DNA from 2 places in the Pradoshia sp. Z3_51 genome. Region 1 is predicted to be linked to the other one. Evidence: a T-box and tRNA genes for the amino acid it is inferred to sense, from the RefSeq annotation. Region 1 holds a T-box; the other holds one or more tRNA genes.
What was found. A T-box is a leader RNA that pairs with one kind of tRNA and senses whether it is charged. The one in region 1 lies ahead of AC4BHA_RS08175 (valine--tRNA ligase), so its partner is inferred to be a tRNA-Val.
Positions count from the first base shown of each region.

Region 2: it has a tRNA-Val gene. The T-box ahead of AC4BHA_RS08175 (valine--tRNA ligase) is inferred to sense a tRNA for this amino acid. The anticodon was not compared.

Region 1 covers NZ_JBZAJC010000003.1:196,612-205,960, reverse strand. The annotation lists gene ysxE (spore coat protein YsxE) at 20-1,042, shown strand; gene AC4BHA_RS08180 (YszA family small membrane protein) at 1,132-1,323, opposite strand; T-box leader at 1,545-1,779, shown strand; gene AC4BHA_RS08175 (valine--tRNA ligase) at 1,847-4,498, shown strand; gene AC4BHA_RS08170 (bifunctional folylpolyglutamate synthase/dihydrofolate synthase) at 4,596-5,906, shown strand; gene AC4BHA_RS08165 (sensor domain-containing diguanylate cyclase) at 6,045-7,766, shown strand; gene AC4BHA_RS08160 (prepilin peptidase) at 8,375-9,124, shown strand; gene AC4BHA_RS08155 (type IV pilus biogenesis protein PilM) at 9,149-9,349, shown strand, end outside.
Region 2 covers NZ_JBZAJC010000002.1:71,150-80,498, reverse strand. The annotation lists gene AC4BHA_RS04035 (AEC family transporter) at 1-340, opposite strand, end outside; gene AC4BHA_RS04030 (MDR family MFS transporter) at 511-1,767, shown strand; gene AC4BHA_RS04025 (hypothetical protein) at 2,008-2,343, opposite strand; gene AC4BHA_RS04020 (DUF2187 family protein) at 2,450-2,725, opposite strand; gene AC4BHA_RS04015 (DUF4931 domain-containing protein) at 2,916-3,686, shown strand; gene AC4BHA_RS04010 (helix-turn-helix domain-containing protein) at 4,056-4,394, opposite strand; gene AC4BHA_RS04005 (lasso peptide biosynthesis B2 protein) at 4,558-5,028, opposite strand; partial or broken gene AC4BHA_RS04000 (lasso peptide biosynthesis PqqD family chaperone) at 5,060-5,297, opposite strand; tRNA gene AC4BHA_RS03995 (tRNA-Val) at 6,096-6,168, shown strand; gene AC4BHA_RS03990 (UvrD-helicase domain-containing protein) at 6,364-8,127, opposite strand; gene AC4BHA_RS03985 (ATP-dependent nuclease) at 8,117-9,349, opposite strand, start outside.

The sequences.
Region 1 (9,349 bases):
CAGAAAGGGTGCCAGAGGAATGTTAAGAAAAGATCAGGAGTGGATATCTGAGTTTCTAAGAAACTATCAATTGGAACTTGAATTTTACGAGGATTTTGGAAAAGTAAAAAAAGTATATACGAACAATGGTATATTTGCGATTAAAACCATCCCGGCAACCAAAGGCATTGATTTTATCAAAAATGTGCAGAACCTATATCAAAATGGATATAACCGAATTGTTCCGATTTTTCCAACAGTTGATGGCAGATATGGAGTATTAACTCATGATAAAATCAGTTACCTTATGCCTTGGCTGCCGGATGAACATATAGAGGAACGGGCAGAACGACACCAGCAGATGTTCAGGGAATTGGCAAGAATGCATACGCTATCTGGCAAAGAAATTAACATTACGAAAGAGGAACGGGAAGAGCATTATGAAAAAACAGTCAAGGAGTGGGAGGAGCAAAAGGAATTTATTCGTGAAATGGTAACAACCATCGAAAAGAAGTGGTATATGTCTCCGTTTGAGCAGTTGTTTAGTATGTGCTTTTATGACTTGTCTCAGGCTCTGACGTATTCCTTAAATAAACTGAAGGAGTGGTTTGACCTAACAAAGGAAGAAGAAAAAGTACGCAGTGTGGTGACCCATGGAAATATCTCAATTCATCATTTCTTATATAGTGAAAATGGTTATGGCCATTTTATCAATTTTGAACAGAGTAAAACCGCACCTGCCTATTTCGACTTATTGCCTTTTGTCGTTAAGCAGTTAAAAACTTATCCAATCCAGGGTGAAGAAATAGTTGAGTGGATCTATCTTTATCTGAAGTATTTTCCCTACAAGGAGGGTGAGCTGCGTTTATTCTTATCCTATTTAGCCTATCCGGCTAATTGTATCAAGGTAGTAGAACAATACTCCAGAAAAAAAGGTAAACAGGATGAAATACAATTTTGCCGAAGATTCCAAAGGCAGTATTGGTTATTAAAAAACATTGAATATATTATTATGAGGATGGAACAAATAGAAGAAAGCAAAAAGGCGAAGGAAGAGAAATAAAAGATATGGCATCAACATAATAAAATGATAGGCTGTATCAAACAAAAACCAGGCAAACCTACCTGGTCTAAATGAATAGTTATAAAAGATTACAGAATATCAAAGTGGAAGGCTAAAGCAAGACCAATCAGTAATAATAGCAGAAATAAATCAAAAGTGGTCGGAAAAAAGAATGTCCGGATTCCTTGAAAAACGGCAAAGGGAATGGAGAATTGCTGTAAGACATTTCTTGTATTTCGAATCCACGGAGGCATATTGTATTGAGTTACCTTTTTTCGCATGTAAATTCCCCCTTTATGATAGAATATAAAATTACCCCTGAATGGGTGTCTGTACAGCATTATTTAAAGCGTCTAAGAATGAGAATTGACGATGACACCTTGGACATAGGCTTGAATAAAATATAGAAAAATGGGAAACAATGATTGACGAGTAGATGCATACTTATGTATGATAACAGTATTAAAAAATGATTTCCGATTATGAGAAACCAAAATAACAATGAAAAGCTTTGAATGGGAAGAGTATGTGATTAAGACTGTAAGAGAGAGGAATCCATCGGCTGTAAGATTCCTTCAGTAACCGTAATCGCAGAAGGTCGCCCGGGAGCTGTTTCCGTGAACGTCAATAGTAGCGGATAACCGGTGAAGAGCCGTTAACGAAATGAAGTGCCGATACAACAGTTATTTGTATTGGAACAAAGGTGGTACCGCGAGACATACCGTTTCGTCCTTTTTATATAGAGGATGAAGCGGTTTTTTTATTGCGTTTTTCACCAATTATGAAAGTAAAGGAGAATGAAAAATGGAGCAACAAACGGATATTGGTATGCCAACCAAATACGATCCTCAATCAATCGAAAAAGGACGCTATGATTGGTGGTTAAAGGGTAAATTCTTTGAAGCGGGACAGGATAAACAAAAAGAACCTTATACGATTGTAATTCCTCCTCCAAACGTAACGGGTAAACTGCATTTAGGTCATGCATGGGATACTGCGCTTCAGGATATTTTGACAAGAATGAAGAGAATGCAGGGTTATGACGTATTATGGCTGCCAGGTATGGACCATGCGGGAATCGCAACTCAAGCGAAGGTAGAAGAAAAACTGCGCAATCAAGGTGTTTCACGTTATGATTTGGGACGTGAGAAATTTGTTGAAGAAACATGGAAATGGAAAGAGGAATACGCATCTCATATCCGTGAGCAATGGGCAAAAATTGGATTGGGCCTTGATTATACTCGTGAACGCTTTACTCTAGATGAGGGACTTTCAAAAGCTGTTCGTGAAGTGTTTGTAAAACTTTATGAAAAAGGCCTTATTTACCGCGGTGAATATATTATTAACTGGGATCCAAGTACAAAAACAGCGATCTCTGATATTGAAGTAATTCATAAAGAGGTTAAGGGTGCTTTTTATCATATGCGCTACCCACTTGCAGATGGCAGCGGGCATATTGAAGTTGCGACAACTCGTCCGGAAACAATGCTTGGCGATACAGCAGTTGCAGTTCACCCGGAAGATGACCGTTATAAGCACCTGATTGGAAAAACGGTTATCCTGCCAATCGTAGGAAGAGAAATTCCGATTGTTGGCGATGATTATGTAGAGATGGATTTTGGTTCCGGCGTTGTAAAAATTACACCAGCACATGATCCTAATGACTTCGAGGTAGGTAATCGTCATAATCTTGAACGCATTCTAGTTATGAATGAAGACGGAACGATGAACGCGAAGGCTGGCAAATATGAAGGTATGGACCGTTTCGATTGCCGTAAGCAAATTGTGAAAGATCTTCAGGATCAGGGAGTGTTGTTCAAAATTGAAGAGCATATCCATCAGGTTGGACACTCTGAAAGAAGCGGATCTGTTGTAGAGCCTTATTTATCTACACAATGGTTTGTTAAAATGGGACCATTGGCAGAGCGTGCAATTGAAATGCAATCCACTGAAGGTAAAGTAGAATTCGTACCGGAACGCTTTGAGAAAACATATTTGAATTGGATGGATAATATCCATGACTGGTGTATCTCCAGACAGCTTTGGTGGGGTCACCGCATTCCGGCTTGGTACCATAAGGAAACAGGCGAGGTACATGTAGGAATGGAAGATCCTGCAGATATCGAAAACTGGACGCAGGATACAGATGTATTGGATACATGGTTCAGTTCTGCGTTATGGCCGTTTTCCACAATGGGCTGGCCTGATACAGATTCAGAAGACTTTAAACGTTATTATCCAACAGCAGCTCTTGTGACTGGATACGATATTATTTTCTTCTGGGTATCAAGAATGATTTTCCAGGGACTTGAATTCACTGGAGAGCGTCCATTCAAAGATGTATTGATTCATGGACTTGTACGTGATGAGCATGGCAAGAAAATGAGTAAATCTCTTGGTAATGGTGTAGATCCAATGGAGGTTATTGAGAAATATGGTGCGGATTCATTAAGATATTTCTTAACAACTGGAAGCTCACCAGGTCAGGATTTACGTTTCAGCTATGAAAAAGTAGAATCTGTTTGGAACTTTGCCAATAAAATTTGGAATGCATCCCGTTTCTGCTTGATGAATATGAATGGGCTGAAATATGAAGAGATTGATTTAACAGGCAAAAAATCAGTTGCGGATAAATGGATTTTAACTCGTCTAAACGAAACGATTGAAACTGTAACAAGACTGGCAGATAAATATGAATTCGGTGAAGTTGGCCGTGCATTATACAACTTCATTTGGGATGATTTCTGTGATTGGTATATTGAAATGGCGAAGCTCCCTCTATATGGAGAAGACGAGGAAGCTAAACTTACAACACGTTCTATCCTTGCGTACGTATTGGATCAAACGATGCGATTGTTACATCCATTTATGCCATTCATCACTGAAGAAATTTGGCAGAACCTTCCTCACCAAGGGGAGTCCATCACAACAGCATCTTGGCCTGTTGTAAATCCGGACTTAACGGATGAAAAAGCTTCTGATGAAATGAAATTGCTTGTCGAAATCATTCGTACAGTACGTAATATTCGCGCAGAAGTGAACACGCCGCTCAGCAAAAAAATCAAGCTTTCTTTGAAGGCGAAAGATGCAGAAACACAAGCTGTTCTTGAGAAAAACAGCAGCTATATCGAGCGCTTCTGTAATCCAGAGGAATTAACAATTGGTACAGACATCCCTGCTGATGATAAAGCGATGACAGCTATCGTAACGGGTGTTGAATTAATTCTTCCATTGCAAGGTCTATTAAATATTGAAGAGGAACAAAAACGTCTTCAAAAAGAACTTGAAAAATGGAAAAAAGAAGTAGAAAGAATTGAGAAAAAGCTATCCAATGAAGGCTTCATGAAAAAAGCGCCTGAAAAGGTGATTGAAGAAGAAAAAGCGAAGCTGGCAGACTATGTTGAAAAACGTGAGGCTGTACAAAGCCGCCTGAAGGATTTAGAAGAATTGGCTTAAGACATTTTATTGCGCCCTGTTCGAAGCATTTGAACAGGGTGTTTTTGTTCAATCATGTCATACTAATACATAGCGCAATGGTTGAGGAGTGAAAAAAATGATACAGGATTATCAACAGGCAGAGAAGTTTCTTGCAGACCGTACAGCAAAACTTGGGATGGATTTTGGCCTGGAAAGAATGGAAAGAGTCTTACGTAAATTGGGAAATCCGGAGCGCAGCATTCCTTGTATACATATAGCAGGCTCAAATGGCAAAGGTTCTACGCTTACATTTTTAAAACATATTTTGGTGGCAGAGGGCTACCGGGTAGGTACCTTTACATCTCCCTATCTTGAAAAGCTGAACGAACAAATTATGATTGATGAGGAAATGATTTCGGACAATAAGCTAGTTGAATTATTAAATTACCTCCTCCCTGTAATAAATGAATCAGAGCAAAAAGGGGATTATCTAACTGCTTTTGAAGTAACGACTATATTAGCTTTTCTGCATTTTAAAAATGAGCAACCGGATATTCTTATTATTGAAACCGGACTTGGGGGGAGACTTGATTCCACTAATGTAATTGAACCGCTTTTGGAGATCATTACCAGCATCTCTTTAGAGCATACCAACATTCTCGGAAATTCTTTGGGTGAAATTGCAACAGAGAAAGCAGGTATTATCAAGAATGGAACATCAGTTGTTACAGGTGTAAAAGATGAGGAAGCATTAGAGCCCCTAACAAAACAGGCAGAGAAAATGAATGCTGCTTTATATACGCTAGGAAAAGAATTTAAGATTTTGAACCGCTCTCACCCTAAAAATCAGGAAGTTTTCACGGTTAAATGGCGAGAATACTTACTGGAGAATTTACATATTAGCATGCTTGGAAGCCATCAAGTTGAGAATGCAGCGCTTGCTGTCATCAGTTCAATATTACTTAGTGAAACGTATCGCTTTTCGATTCGGGAAGAAAGTATCAGAAAAGGACTGGCATCTGCCAGATGGAAAGGGCGTTTTGAGATTGTGTCGAACCAGCCGCTAATCATCCTGGACGGCGCACATAATGTGTCAGGTATAAACTCTCTGCTTTCAACGATTGATGATCGTTACCCAAATTGTGATATACATATTTTGTTTGCGGCCTTAAAGGACAAGGATTATACAAAGATGATTCAGATGATTGAACAAAAGGCAGCAAGTATAACTTTTACGGAGATTCCATTAGAACGAATGAATGAGGCAGAGGAGCTTTTTAAACATAGCCGACACCCTCATAAGGATGTAAAAAAAGATTGGGTAGAAGGAATAAATGAGATATTAGCCAAAATGAAAGACAGAGATATGCTATTGGTCACAGGCTCTTTATATTTTTTGGCGTCTATTCGTCCATATATCGTCAATGAAATTATTCGAAAGTCATAACTAAATTCATGTAAAAGTAATGATGTTCATGACAATCCTCCATAAGACCTGTTTTTGTAAATACTTGTGTGACATATGTCAGAATTTTTGATAAAATTTGACATAAGATGGATGAAATTCCTGAACGGAGGGGCGGTAATGGTTACAAAACAAAAACGCTTCATTATTTGGATACTTTGGTTATTGATCGTCCCTGCAAGTTTATATATTTCATATACGGAGTATCCTATTTTAGGAAGCTTTTTTTCGATTGATATTCTTCTGTTCCTATTACTGCTTTGTATTATTACGTATTACCCTATTATGATAAATGGATTGCCAATTTTTCTCCTTCAGGGTGTATCCTTGGCTCTATTCCTTGAGTACGGATTATTTGTTGAAATAATCCTTTCGCAAATCGGAGTAATAACATTGCTCTATAGAATAAAAATAAGCAAGGATGAGCTTTTCCGCATTCCGATGAATTCTTTAATGTTTTTTATTAATTCATTAACAAGCGGATTAATCTATTATTTGCTTGGCGGTCAGCATTCTAATTTGGACTTATCGGATATAAGTGTATTTTCATTAATTGTAATCCACCAAATTGTCTGGTTCTTATCTAATTTTATTTGTGCTTTACTCATAGATGTGTTTGTATATAAGGCAAAAGTAGAGTTTGTTGCAAAAGATCAGGTTGCGGATATCGTATCCAGTATTATCATCTTTCCAATCGGTTTATTATTGTATTCAACCTATCAGGAGCTGGGGGTGGTAGCCATTATTATTGTTGGCGTACCGCTTGTGAGTTTGGCTCTTGTGATGAGACTGTATTATCGGGCTGACCATATGAATGAAGATTTGCAAAAAGCGAGCCAAATTGGTCACAGATTGACAGAAAGATTAGAAGTCAAGCAAGTACTGGATTTATTTTTGGGTGAAATTTCAAGGATTTTCCCAGTGGACGAAACCTATATTCTTAGTGTGGATAGCAAAGCCAATAATCGCCTTCGTATGGTTCGTTATGAAAGTAAAAATGAGACTGGTATGCCCCATTTGAATTTAATCTCGGCAACAGACAGCTTGTTAGGAGAAGTATGGAAATCAAAAAAAACATTGCTGATTCAGAGCTCTGCCTCCCTGAAGAAATACGAAAACCATGGTATTCCTGATTGGGCAGAAAGCGTCTTGATTGTTCCGGTTTTAAATGCAGAGCAAATGGAAGGGATTGTCCTTCATATATCTTCGAAAAGAAACTTTTTTGAAAACAGTCAGATAACGATTGCAGATATTCTTTCTACATATCTGGCTTCAGCTATTGAAAATGCGAAGCATTATGAAGAAACAAAAGCCAAAAGTGAACGCTGCTCTTTAACAAATCTATATAACAACTATTTTCTGGAAGATTACTTAAAAGAACAATTTATCCTGATAAGGGGAAGAAAGCTGGATACATTAACTCTTATCTTAATAGACTTGGATCACTTTAAGTCAATAAATGACTCTTACGGACATTTGGGTGGGAACGAAGTTTTATGCCAGGTAGCAGAACGTTTGTCTTCACTCGTACAATTTAAAGGGATTGCAGCCAGATATGGCGGTGAAGAATTTGTGCTTGTCCTCCCTGGTGCAGGAGTGGAGGAAGGCTATAAATTTGCCGAACTGGTACGTCAAAAAATTGGAACAAAGCCGTATGAATTAGTATCTGATTTAGGTAGTGAAAGCAGGAGGGTTCATGTAAGAGTAACTGCATCAATTGGAGTTTCAACCGCTCCAATTGATGCGGATGATCCTCACTCATTAATCCGTCATGCAGACCGGGCTATGTATACAGGAGCAAAACGCGCCGGACGTAACAAAGTGGCGCAATATATTAAATAAAAGAGACGTATTCCGACTACTAGAGAGGAGGAATACGTCTTTTTTGTTCAAGAGAAATAGACTAAAGCTACTTGTTTGGAAGTGAGTTTCATATATGGAACAGCTGATAAAAGTTTTGAAAGAGAAATCGAAGTAATTCAAGGATTTATTACTATTTTGATAAAAAGATGAGGTTAAATCTACCTATCTCTGTAAATCAACAATATCCTATAAGGTTAATATTTATAAATAGAGCAGATAATTTATTGAAAAATATACAATATAATGGTAAAGAATGTATAATAAGTGATAATATAGGTAATTTGTATGAGTGAAGAATAGATTCTATTTAAAATACAGGGTAGAGGGGTGGGTATATGAAAAGACGGCTAAAACTAGCAATTGCTATTATTATTTTATTTCCAACGGTATTGCAGGCTCCTAACGTAACACATGGAGCGGAAAGCACTCCAAAAATAAGAGTTTTGGAGATTTACGATAATAAAAATTATTACCCGACAAAGCTTGAGGATCTTTTAGGGGATACCCAATATGAATATACGTCAACGCCAATGAAAAAATTTGTAGCACTTCGAGAAGAATTAGATGGAAAATATTACATGATTGTAATGTTTACTCTCTATCTCTTAATCTTCCTCACCGGTCTCATCTTTGGTTCATTTTATAATGTGGTAGGTTTGAGGATTCCAGCGAAGGAATCGATTGTGGCTCCGAGGTCGGCTTGTCCGGCCTGCGGCCATACATTGACACCGATAGAGCTTATCCCTGTATTGTCTTACTTGTTTCAAGGGGGGAAGTGCCGTAAGTGTAAGGCGGGCATTTCACCTATTTATCCGATGATGGAACTGACAACGGCTATTCTATTTATGGCAGCTCCGATGCTGCTGGGCTGGACTGCTGAATTGTTTGTGGCATGGGCACTTATTTCCCTGCTGATCATTATTTTTATATCGGATATTACGTACATGCTTATACCGAACAAAATTCTGCTGTTTTTTACAGTTGTTTTTTTGTTTATTCGGGTATTTATTCCTTTGGACCCATGGTGGGACGGTATAGCTGGTGCTATTGTCGGGTTTGGAATCCCATTTTTTATCGCTGTAATCAGCAAAGGCGGCATGGGTGGCGGAGATATTAAATTATTCGGTTTAATTGGATTTGTGATGGGAGTAAAGGGAGTTATTCTCGCCTTTATATTCTCCACCTTTTTTGGAGCTGTCTTTGGAGTCATTGGGATGTTAATCGGTCTTGTGAAGCGGCGGAAGCCGATTCCATTTGGACCGTTCATCGTCGTTGGTACACTGGTGGCCTACTTTTTTGGAGAGTTCTTGCTAGACTGGTATTTACAATTTTTGTGATTGATTTGGAAGGGAGAAGTTATAATGGCTTTTACTTTATTTTCAGGCAGCAATCGGGTTGTGAACCTGGTATTAAAAGACCATGTGATTCGTTATGTAGAACTTAAACAGCTGGACCCACCGATTGTTCATAAATGCGGTGAGCATTTTTTACCTGCCGGTGTTATAAAGGATGGCATTATTACTGATTTTGACCTTCTAAAGGATATTTTAGGTGATTGTGTT
Region 2 (9,349 bases), on a different contig from region 1:
CAAACAATAATAACGCAACAGGTGTTCCATAATTACCATTGTTCATAAAAACCGAACCAAGAATGAGCCCACAGGTTTCCTTTATGTTGTATTTATTTATAAAAGCGATAAAACATACAAAGATCATAAGTGCTAAACAAAGCCCAAACGCGTAAATAACAATATAAAGATAATCTAAGGTCAGTTCATTAGTATAAAACGTTTGAAACACCAGTAATGGTGTCATTAAATAAAGGGACATCGTTGAAATCGTTTTTGGATCAAATCCTATCTTCTTCTCGCCTATATATCCTAAAGCAAATATAACAAATACCGGAATCAATACATTAAAAAACTCCATCTGCTTACCTTCTCTCTGGTTGAAGCTATCATCTTTCACACACCATTATACCAATTCCTTCCTTTAAAATTTCAAAATATTTAAAATTTTTTAAACAAATATTCTCTTTTACCTATTTATCTATTAAAATAGAAATTATTGGAATTTAATTAAAGGAATCAGGAGGCATTATGCAGTTTTTTAAAAATTTATTTAGTCCATATCGGGGGTTACCCAAAGAAATTTATATTATATTTTTTGCTCGAATTATTAATAGTCTGGGAGGGTTTGTACATCCATTACTTGTTTTAATCCTCACTCAGAAGATCGGCATGGATAGTGCGCAAGCAGGGCTATATGTTACTTTAGTCAGTGTCATTTCTGCACCAAGTATGATTTTAGGCGGAAAGCTGGCTGATACCTTGGGGAGAAAATTTATTATTGTAGTTTCGCAAGGTCTAGGAGGCATAACCGTTATATCCATAGGTTTAATAGAGCCTTCGATGACCATGGCTTATTTGCTCATGCTATCATCACTCTTCTTTGCTTTGTGCTCACCTGCCTACGATGCACTATTGGCGGATTTAACTACCCCCGAGAATCGGAAAGGTGCTTATTCATTAACCTATATGGGTTTTAATTTAGGTTTTGCGGTTGGTCCAATCATGGCCGGTCTACTATATAAAAATCATTTAGATCTTGTTTTCATCATTGATGGAATTGCTACGCTCTTAGCAACAACATTAATTTTCATTTTTATAAAAGAGACAAAAACCAAACATATTTCAGTAACAGAGAAAACGGAAAGAAAGCTTGAGGAGCATGTAGAAGGATCTGTTTTTAAAGTGCTGAGGGCAAGACCAATATTAATTATGTTCGCTTTTATTCTATTATGTATCGAATTTGAATACGCTCAATGGGCATTTACCATACCGCTGCATTTAGAGGAGTTGTTTAATGATTCTGGCGCAGCCTATTACGGAACACTTGCCGCATTTAACGGTATATTGGTTATCTCGTTTACGCCGATTATTACGAAACTGACAAATAAGATAAGGCCTATAAAAGTGATAGCCACCGGAGCCTTGTGCTATGCTTTTGCCTTTGGTATGCTCGCCTTCACCACGATACTTCCCTTCTTCTATGTATCTATTTTCATCATGACCATTGGAGAAATCATGATTGCAATCAATGCTTCGACCTTTATAGCTAATCAAACACCAGCTTCGCACAGAGGCAGAGTCAGCAGTATTCTCCCACTGATAATTGGCGCCGGATATGCAACAAGCCCAATGATTATGGGAAGCTTTATTGCAGCATACTCGATTACATCTGCCTGGATGGTAATTGGATCCCTCGGATTCATTTCAGCAGGACTCATGTGGCTGCTTCAGAAGAAAGATTTAACCAATCAGCCTGACACCGACCATGTGAAGGTTGGTGCTTAATCTAATCTAATAACAGAGAGGGGGCAATCACATTCTCTTTTCATGATGTGATTGCCCCCTTAAATGAATAATAGTTTCTCCCCCATTACCGGATTCTCTTCCTGAACTGACGTTTAATTTTACAGACCATCAAACTCCTTTCAAAAGAAACCAACAGGCCCTGAGATAAAAATTAGATTATAAATGATTAAAGGACCAATCGCGGTCCTTTGATTCAAGATGTCATAATATGTATAAAGATCATAGTTGAGATTGAGATTTAGCCATTGATATATCCTCTTTTGAAACGATTTCCCATCCATTGGCTGTAAGCTTATTTATATAATCATCGAATCTAATTTCCTCTAATTCAATTGCCATCGGACTAAGAGATACATAGCATTCATTCTTCTCATAATTAACCGTCACCTTCACAACCTCATATCCGTTGTGAAATCCCTGATCAAATCCAGGATCTTCAATAATGTCTCCTATTACCGGACGGAAAGATGACTCAACTGTTTTCATCATCATTTCGCTTCTACTATTTTCTTTATCCTTGGTAGATGTTAAAAAGACGTATAATTTAATTTTCATTTCTTCTCTCCTTCCAAATTTGGTTTAAAAAACTTTAAAGGCATATTCAATGGTGATTTCATTGCACGATTGGTACTTTTACAATCACTCCCTACGAATTGTAAATTTAATGATAAACTTGTGTACTGAATGGATCGATTTGTTGCTCACTTACTCTTGCGCGAACTTTTGAGGTCTCAATAATTTTATAATTACCATGTCTGACAACTGTTCTCGTTGTGTTGAGTTTCAATTCGTCTGCATATTCTTTAGAAATTTCCACAATACACGAAGCTTCCCTCAGTATTATAATTTCTCCAAAGATAAATAAATTTCCTCTTTTAAAATAAATCACATCACCTATTTCTCCCTGTACATATTGATCCCTATACTCGAAATCCATTTCACTACTCACCGTCCATGTTTTTATAATCAATCAATTAAAGATATATGTCATTGTTACTATCGACATTTTATTATGTATTTTTACACTTTTTTTATTTCTATAATATGGCTAAAAATATACAATCGTACATATCTTTAATTTATAATAAACATATCGAGTTTTAACAGTTAACAAGGTAGGTGCAAGTATGGATCAGCAACAATTATATTTTTCAAGTACAATTGGCAGTCAAAAGCCTGAAACTATCCGTAATAAAACAGCAGCCTGCCCCTTTTGCCAAAGAGATGAGCTTACCGATATTCTTGAGACAAAGGGAGATATTATTTGGTTGATGAATAAATATCCCACTCTTCTGGATACCTATCAAACGGTCATTATTGAAACCAATCAATGTCACGAAGATATAAGGGGATATGAACAGAAGCATATGCGTGAATTAATTCGCTTCAGTATTGCTAAATGGCTTGAAGTGGAGAAGACTGGTGAGTATGAGTCCGTTATCTTATTTAAGAATCATGGTCCCTTTTCAGGCGGCAGCATTCAGCATGCCCATATGCAAGTGATTGGAATGAAACATGTAGATTACCATAAGAATATGGCAATGATTGATTTTGAAGGCACAGAGGTATACAAGAAATCCGGTATTGAGTTAAATGTATCAAAGTATCCAGTTATCGGTTTTACTGAATTCAATTTAATATTGAACACATTAGATGAGATTGATGATTTTGCTGATAAACTTCAAATCCTGGTCCGTTATATTTTGGATGGTTTCCATAAGGGATGCACCAGCTATAACCTTTTCTTTTACCATTTTCATGACTTGATTATTTGCAAGGCCATCCCACGCTTTGTTGTATCTCCCTTGTTTGTCGGCTATAAAATTCCACAGGTACTTATGGAAGATCGGCTTGATATCATTAGGAAAGATTTATCCAGATTACTCACCCAGACTTAGGCTATCGCAAGGCTCCCTCCCGTCATAACCGGGAGGCTTTTTGAATTCCATTATTCATTACTGATATAGCAACCAAAATACGACCTGGAAATTTGGCTTTTTCAATCCTAAACCTCCCACAGAATGAGTTAGATGACGACAAACGTAAAAGCACTCTTCCAGAGCCAACTCCCGTATTTATAATGCATGTAATCCAATTTCCACAGCAAATAAGGTCGAGTCTCAAGCCTATGGCCATCAACAGCGACCGGCCACTGATTATCACCGATTTTTAACTGATCTATACTATGCATTCCATCCTGCGTATAACCATAAATTCTGATCCATCATTGGCTAGGATGATTTCGATATTTTGGTAGGGTTGGGCAATTATTTTACTTTGCTTTTCCACATAATATACTCAATTAATGCCCGATACTCATCCATTTGTTCTTTATCAATTACGGTTGTCTTTAATTCCTCGATTAGGTTGATTAATTCCTGATTCATATTTTGATTGGTTTCAACACCTTCTTGTACGCGCAATAAAGTTTTTAAATCTGCATTTAAAACAAACGCTAGCCTTTTCAATACTTCAATTGAAGGATTTTGATTCACTCCCCTTTCAATATTGCTTAAATAGGATTTAGATATTCCGGCATTTGCAGCTAGCTGGGTCAGTGTCATTCCTTTACGTTTACGTATTTCCTGTATATTTCTTCCTATCATTTTCTCTACCTCTTTAGCTCAGATTATTTACTTCATTAAGACCATCTGCAAACAGTTAATTACTTTTTCCATATCCTCTTCTGCCATGTTGGTACCTTGCTCAAGGCGAACATTAGGTTCAGCTCTTTGGAAAAACCGGTCACGTGCAAAGGTTGTCTATCCATCATTTTTTCTCCTTCTGATCCCCCATTCTTTTAGCAAAGGTTCCCACCACTGTGTATCCTTCCTTCCCATTGGCTCCAGTTACAAAATATAATCCACTCCGCAGCCAGGCATGAGCCTTCATCTTTCCTTCCTTATCTCTTGCTGTTGCCATATAAAGAGTACTTTCAATGCCACGCCGCTCGAGCATTCTCATTCCTGCAATCGCCATAACAAGACATTTACTTTCCCAAAACGTATATCTACTCATCGTCTCCAAACTTTTGGACACTAACTCCAGGATTTCAGTATGGGCTGGCACATAAGTTAATGAGGTCTCTTCCATCTTTCTGCCCAATTTAGGCGCAATTTTAGAAAAGGGCAGACTCTTTTGTATCCGGGCCACTCCCAAGGAACAATAAGCTTCTGCATACATCATGAAGGTTTTACTATCTATGGACAGCAAGGTTCGAGCTTTCTGAATGAGGTTCATAAACATAACTCCTTAGGAAGTAATGGTTTAGTCAATTAATTCTTCTTTTTTCAACATATCCAGGAAATGAACGAACCTGACTTTCACATTCTTCAGGGCTTCCGTCATACTCTTCTGTTAATCGATCCACAAGCTCATCGATACTTAGGTTCATTCATTAGTTCCCAGGTTAAGCCTCCGACTTCACCGAGATTATAATATTTAACATTATGGACGCTTAACATCACTTTCTCCCCATCCATATCACTGACTACATTCCTTTTGGACATAATAAAAGTTGATATATTAAGATTTCTATCCTTCAAGCTAAATTAACTCTGGCAACTTCACTTTTGATTGCAAATCCAAACGCCTGGTACACCATCTGCTTCAATACCTGAATCAACTTCATCACTCCAATTTTAAAAAAAGCCCTATACGATAAATTTGTATAAGGGCTTTTTCCTTCTCTACACAATCAACTTCCTCTGTGACCACCGTTAACTTGCCCACCATCAAAAGTTATTTTCACATGAAGAACCTCAACTCAAGATTCGTTTTTGACATACTTTTTTCTCCTTCACCCCTGATGTATCGTTCTTTATTTAGAACACACGGAGCAAAGCAGGCCCTTTTCATCCTATTATTGTATTGAGTTTATCTATCTTTTATAGATATAATCCTAAACTACAATCAGTTCTCTCAAACTTATAGATATAATTCATAGATCAATAGTCACTAGTTCTCTATAAAGAACTGATGTATACTAAAAATATCATTTTTAGTAAATTATGTCAAACAAATTTACTAAAGATTTTATAATTTTTAGTATGCGCAAAAAGATCAACTGAATGATAAATTTGCTTTCAAAATCGCCAATTATTAGACAGATCTTGGTGATGATTATTACAGACTTTACTCTGAAGAATGTCAGACAGATTCATGAGGACTAAAAAGGCTATGTTCCTTCTCTAATTTAAAGGATCGCTTTGTGTATTTATATAGAAGAAAGATCCTACAACAAAAATTCATCTTGACTTTAACTGACTTACCCTTTATATTAAATATTGTTAATTACATAGTATTCTGATTCCGTAGCTCAGCTGGGAGAGCACCACCTTGACAGGGTGGGGGTCGCTGGTTCGAACCCAGTCGGGATCATACATTAAGGAAGGCTCAAACCCAATGGTATCAAGGGTTTGAGCCTTTTTTTCATGTAAACATATCTCCAAAAATTTCTCATTTAAATACCAATTGGCGACGGATTGGCGACCAAAACTCTTGGTCGCCAAAAGAGCACAACTCTTGCTCGCCAAAAGAGCACAACTTCTATTAAGATATGCGATTCTATAAAAATTATTTATCACCTTTAATTTCTCTTATACTCCAGTGTTTTTGGAGTTTTTCAAGAGCGTCATCTGTAATATTATTTTTTTGGATGGCAAATACAGATAAGTATACTGCCCTACTCATTGCCACATATAATAAATTTCGGTAAGTGAATGAATAGCTATTTTCATCGGTAATACCATATTTATTAAATAATATATCTGTAAGAGGACCGTTAAAATTGACAATTAGAACAGAACGTAATGTCTCACCCTTAACAGAATGAATTGTATAAATGTCATCGAGGTCTGAATTTACGTCCTCATCTACAGCAATAGAAGTATTTATTAACTCTTCAATTTTCGAAAAAAATCTATTATTTATGTTTATTCCTCTAATTTCTTTTTCAAACAGAATTGTATTTATTATTTCTTTAAGGATAATTTTTATTGGATCAGTAACCCCAAATTTTAACACATCAATTAGTACACTATTCAATTCATTAATTTTTTCATGATTATTAACCCATTTTTTAATATCACTAAAACTTTCATTATGAACTATACTAATTTTAGTGTAGATAAATTCTATTATTTCCCGTTTTAATTGAACAGCAAGTGAATCAGATTTTTTTGATTTTTTTTCAGTGTAATTTACTCCTTCTTTTATTTTTGAAGCCCAAGCTTTAACTAATACAAGGACTTTATCTCCAAACTCACATTCTCTAAACGATTTATCGAGAAGATTGTGTTCTTTAATTATTCTTATATATTCCGGATAAATATCTTTTTCGTTCTGATAAATTAAAGCAATAGGTTTGAAGGAGCGTTTTTCTTCTTTCACTTGAATATTAGCCTCAGGCACTATCATATTTAAAGGTTGAGAAATTTCCTTGCCAAAACGATTGGTTAAATTTAATTCAAACACTATCCTCTCATCGTATATCGGCATGGGCTGGTTATACATAATAGTTTGATAAGGATCACCTATCATTTGTATTACGTTTTCACCAGTGTCAAAAATCTTATTAATAAGCTCTAAACCTTCAAGAGTTGTATCTTGAAATTCATCTATAAACACATATTTAAAACGTCTTTGCAATAATTCCCTATAGTATTTATCACTCGAAAATTTTTTCGAAAACAGAAATGTATCATCATACTTTAAATAACCATTAATTTTACGTGTAAGTTGTGCTTGCAAAATATCAGACTCATACTTTTCAAACTTATCCCACCCACTAGAATTTAATACTTCAAATTTTCCAACCGATTCATTAAAGATTAATTTACTGTCATATACTCTTTTAGCAATAGCTTTTCTTATTTCTTTTTTAGACTCTTTCTTTAAATAGGAATATTTACGCGCTAAAAAATCCTCGTAAAACTTTATTTCAGCGGTCGTATCTTCAATAAAATAAATGGAATCCTTCTTGAGTTGCTTAAAAAAAGGGATTACGCAAAATTTATTGAAAAATTCATGAATTGTTCCAATAAAATGGGGATGAGTTACAATACCAACTCCTGCTCTTTGCAAAGTATTATTGATTTCTTTAACACCTACATTTGTATAGGTAATAATACAGACTCCATCTTTAATTTTCATTTTATTTATATACCTAAATAACAAAACTAGTTTTGCTGCTAAAGCTGTAGTTTTTCCTGCCCCTGGTCCAGCAATAATTATTTTCTTCTCAAAAAGTTCAATAAATTTCCTTTGCAGTTCATTAAATTTTCCATCACCCAATAAGATACTTTCTACTAATTCATATTCTTTTTCATCAAACTGCAACATCATCTCCTCCTGTTACATGTTTGATTGCTTGTACTAAATGCTTTAATGATTCGTCTTCTAATAATTTATTTTTAAAATTTTCCTTATTATCTATAAGTAATTTGGAAAATTGTTGGGCAACAATAGATTTAGATATTTCTTTGTTCAATAAAAAGGAATATATTTCAGTCGCTCTTACAGCTTTATCATCAATTTCTGACCAAATTCCCTTTTGTTTCACTTTATAACTCTCTGTAACGTAATTTATCTTTAACAATAAGTCTTCAAATTCTTCATACAAAAAACTACTAGCGATAGAATGTTCTAATGTCCAAGGTCGAGAAATAAATACTTTCGTTTGTTCAAAATCATCAAAGTATCTTTCTCTAATTTGTCTCTCCCGCTCTTGCTTATATTCATCAAAACTAGGTTTAACAGTCATTAACAAAGCTTTAATAGATGTTGCTATCTCTTCAAATCTTTGTTTCTTTTCTTTATCATTAGTAATAGTTTTTTTTATTTCTTTTCCGTAGGCTTCTTCTGTTTTGCTTATTAAATCTTTAAATTGTATAAATATAGTATTATTTAAATCACTGCTTAAATCATCAATATCATACAGTTCAGCGATTTTTCTATTAACCTCTTCATTAATTTTTATATAACAGGGCTCCCCATAATATTCTAAGGGTTTTAAATCTAGATCCGTAATGATAGCAATAGGAAAATTCATCTTTTTATTTTGGTCTGACCTTAAAAATATAGATGAATATCGTTTAAATGCTAAACTACCTACATTAATTATTGAGGTACCATATTTATGTAAAGGCCTGTCAATAACTTCTGCAATGGCTGGCAATAATAGATTTTCTGCGTCACCTTCTACAAAAATAACTCCTCTTGCAAAAAACAAGTTTGCTTTTGTTGCGTCTAGAAATCTTTCTAAAAATTCATAGTCCTCATTTTCCAACATAGTCTGACCTTGTTTCATCGGAAACGCCTGATTATTGTATACAAAGATTACATTTTCCAATGAAACAGAGGCGGCTAAAATTGGACTATGTGAAGTAAAAATATATTGAATATTTGTTTCCTCAACATTTTTTTCAAAATGTTTTATTACACGAAGTTGTGCTTGTGGGTGTATATGTGCTTCAATTTCTTCTATTAATGCAATCTTCGGTCCAATTTCAGTTTCACTTAAAAGTAGAAGTTCAACAGCCATAAATAGTAAATTTGAACT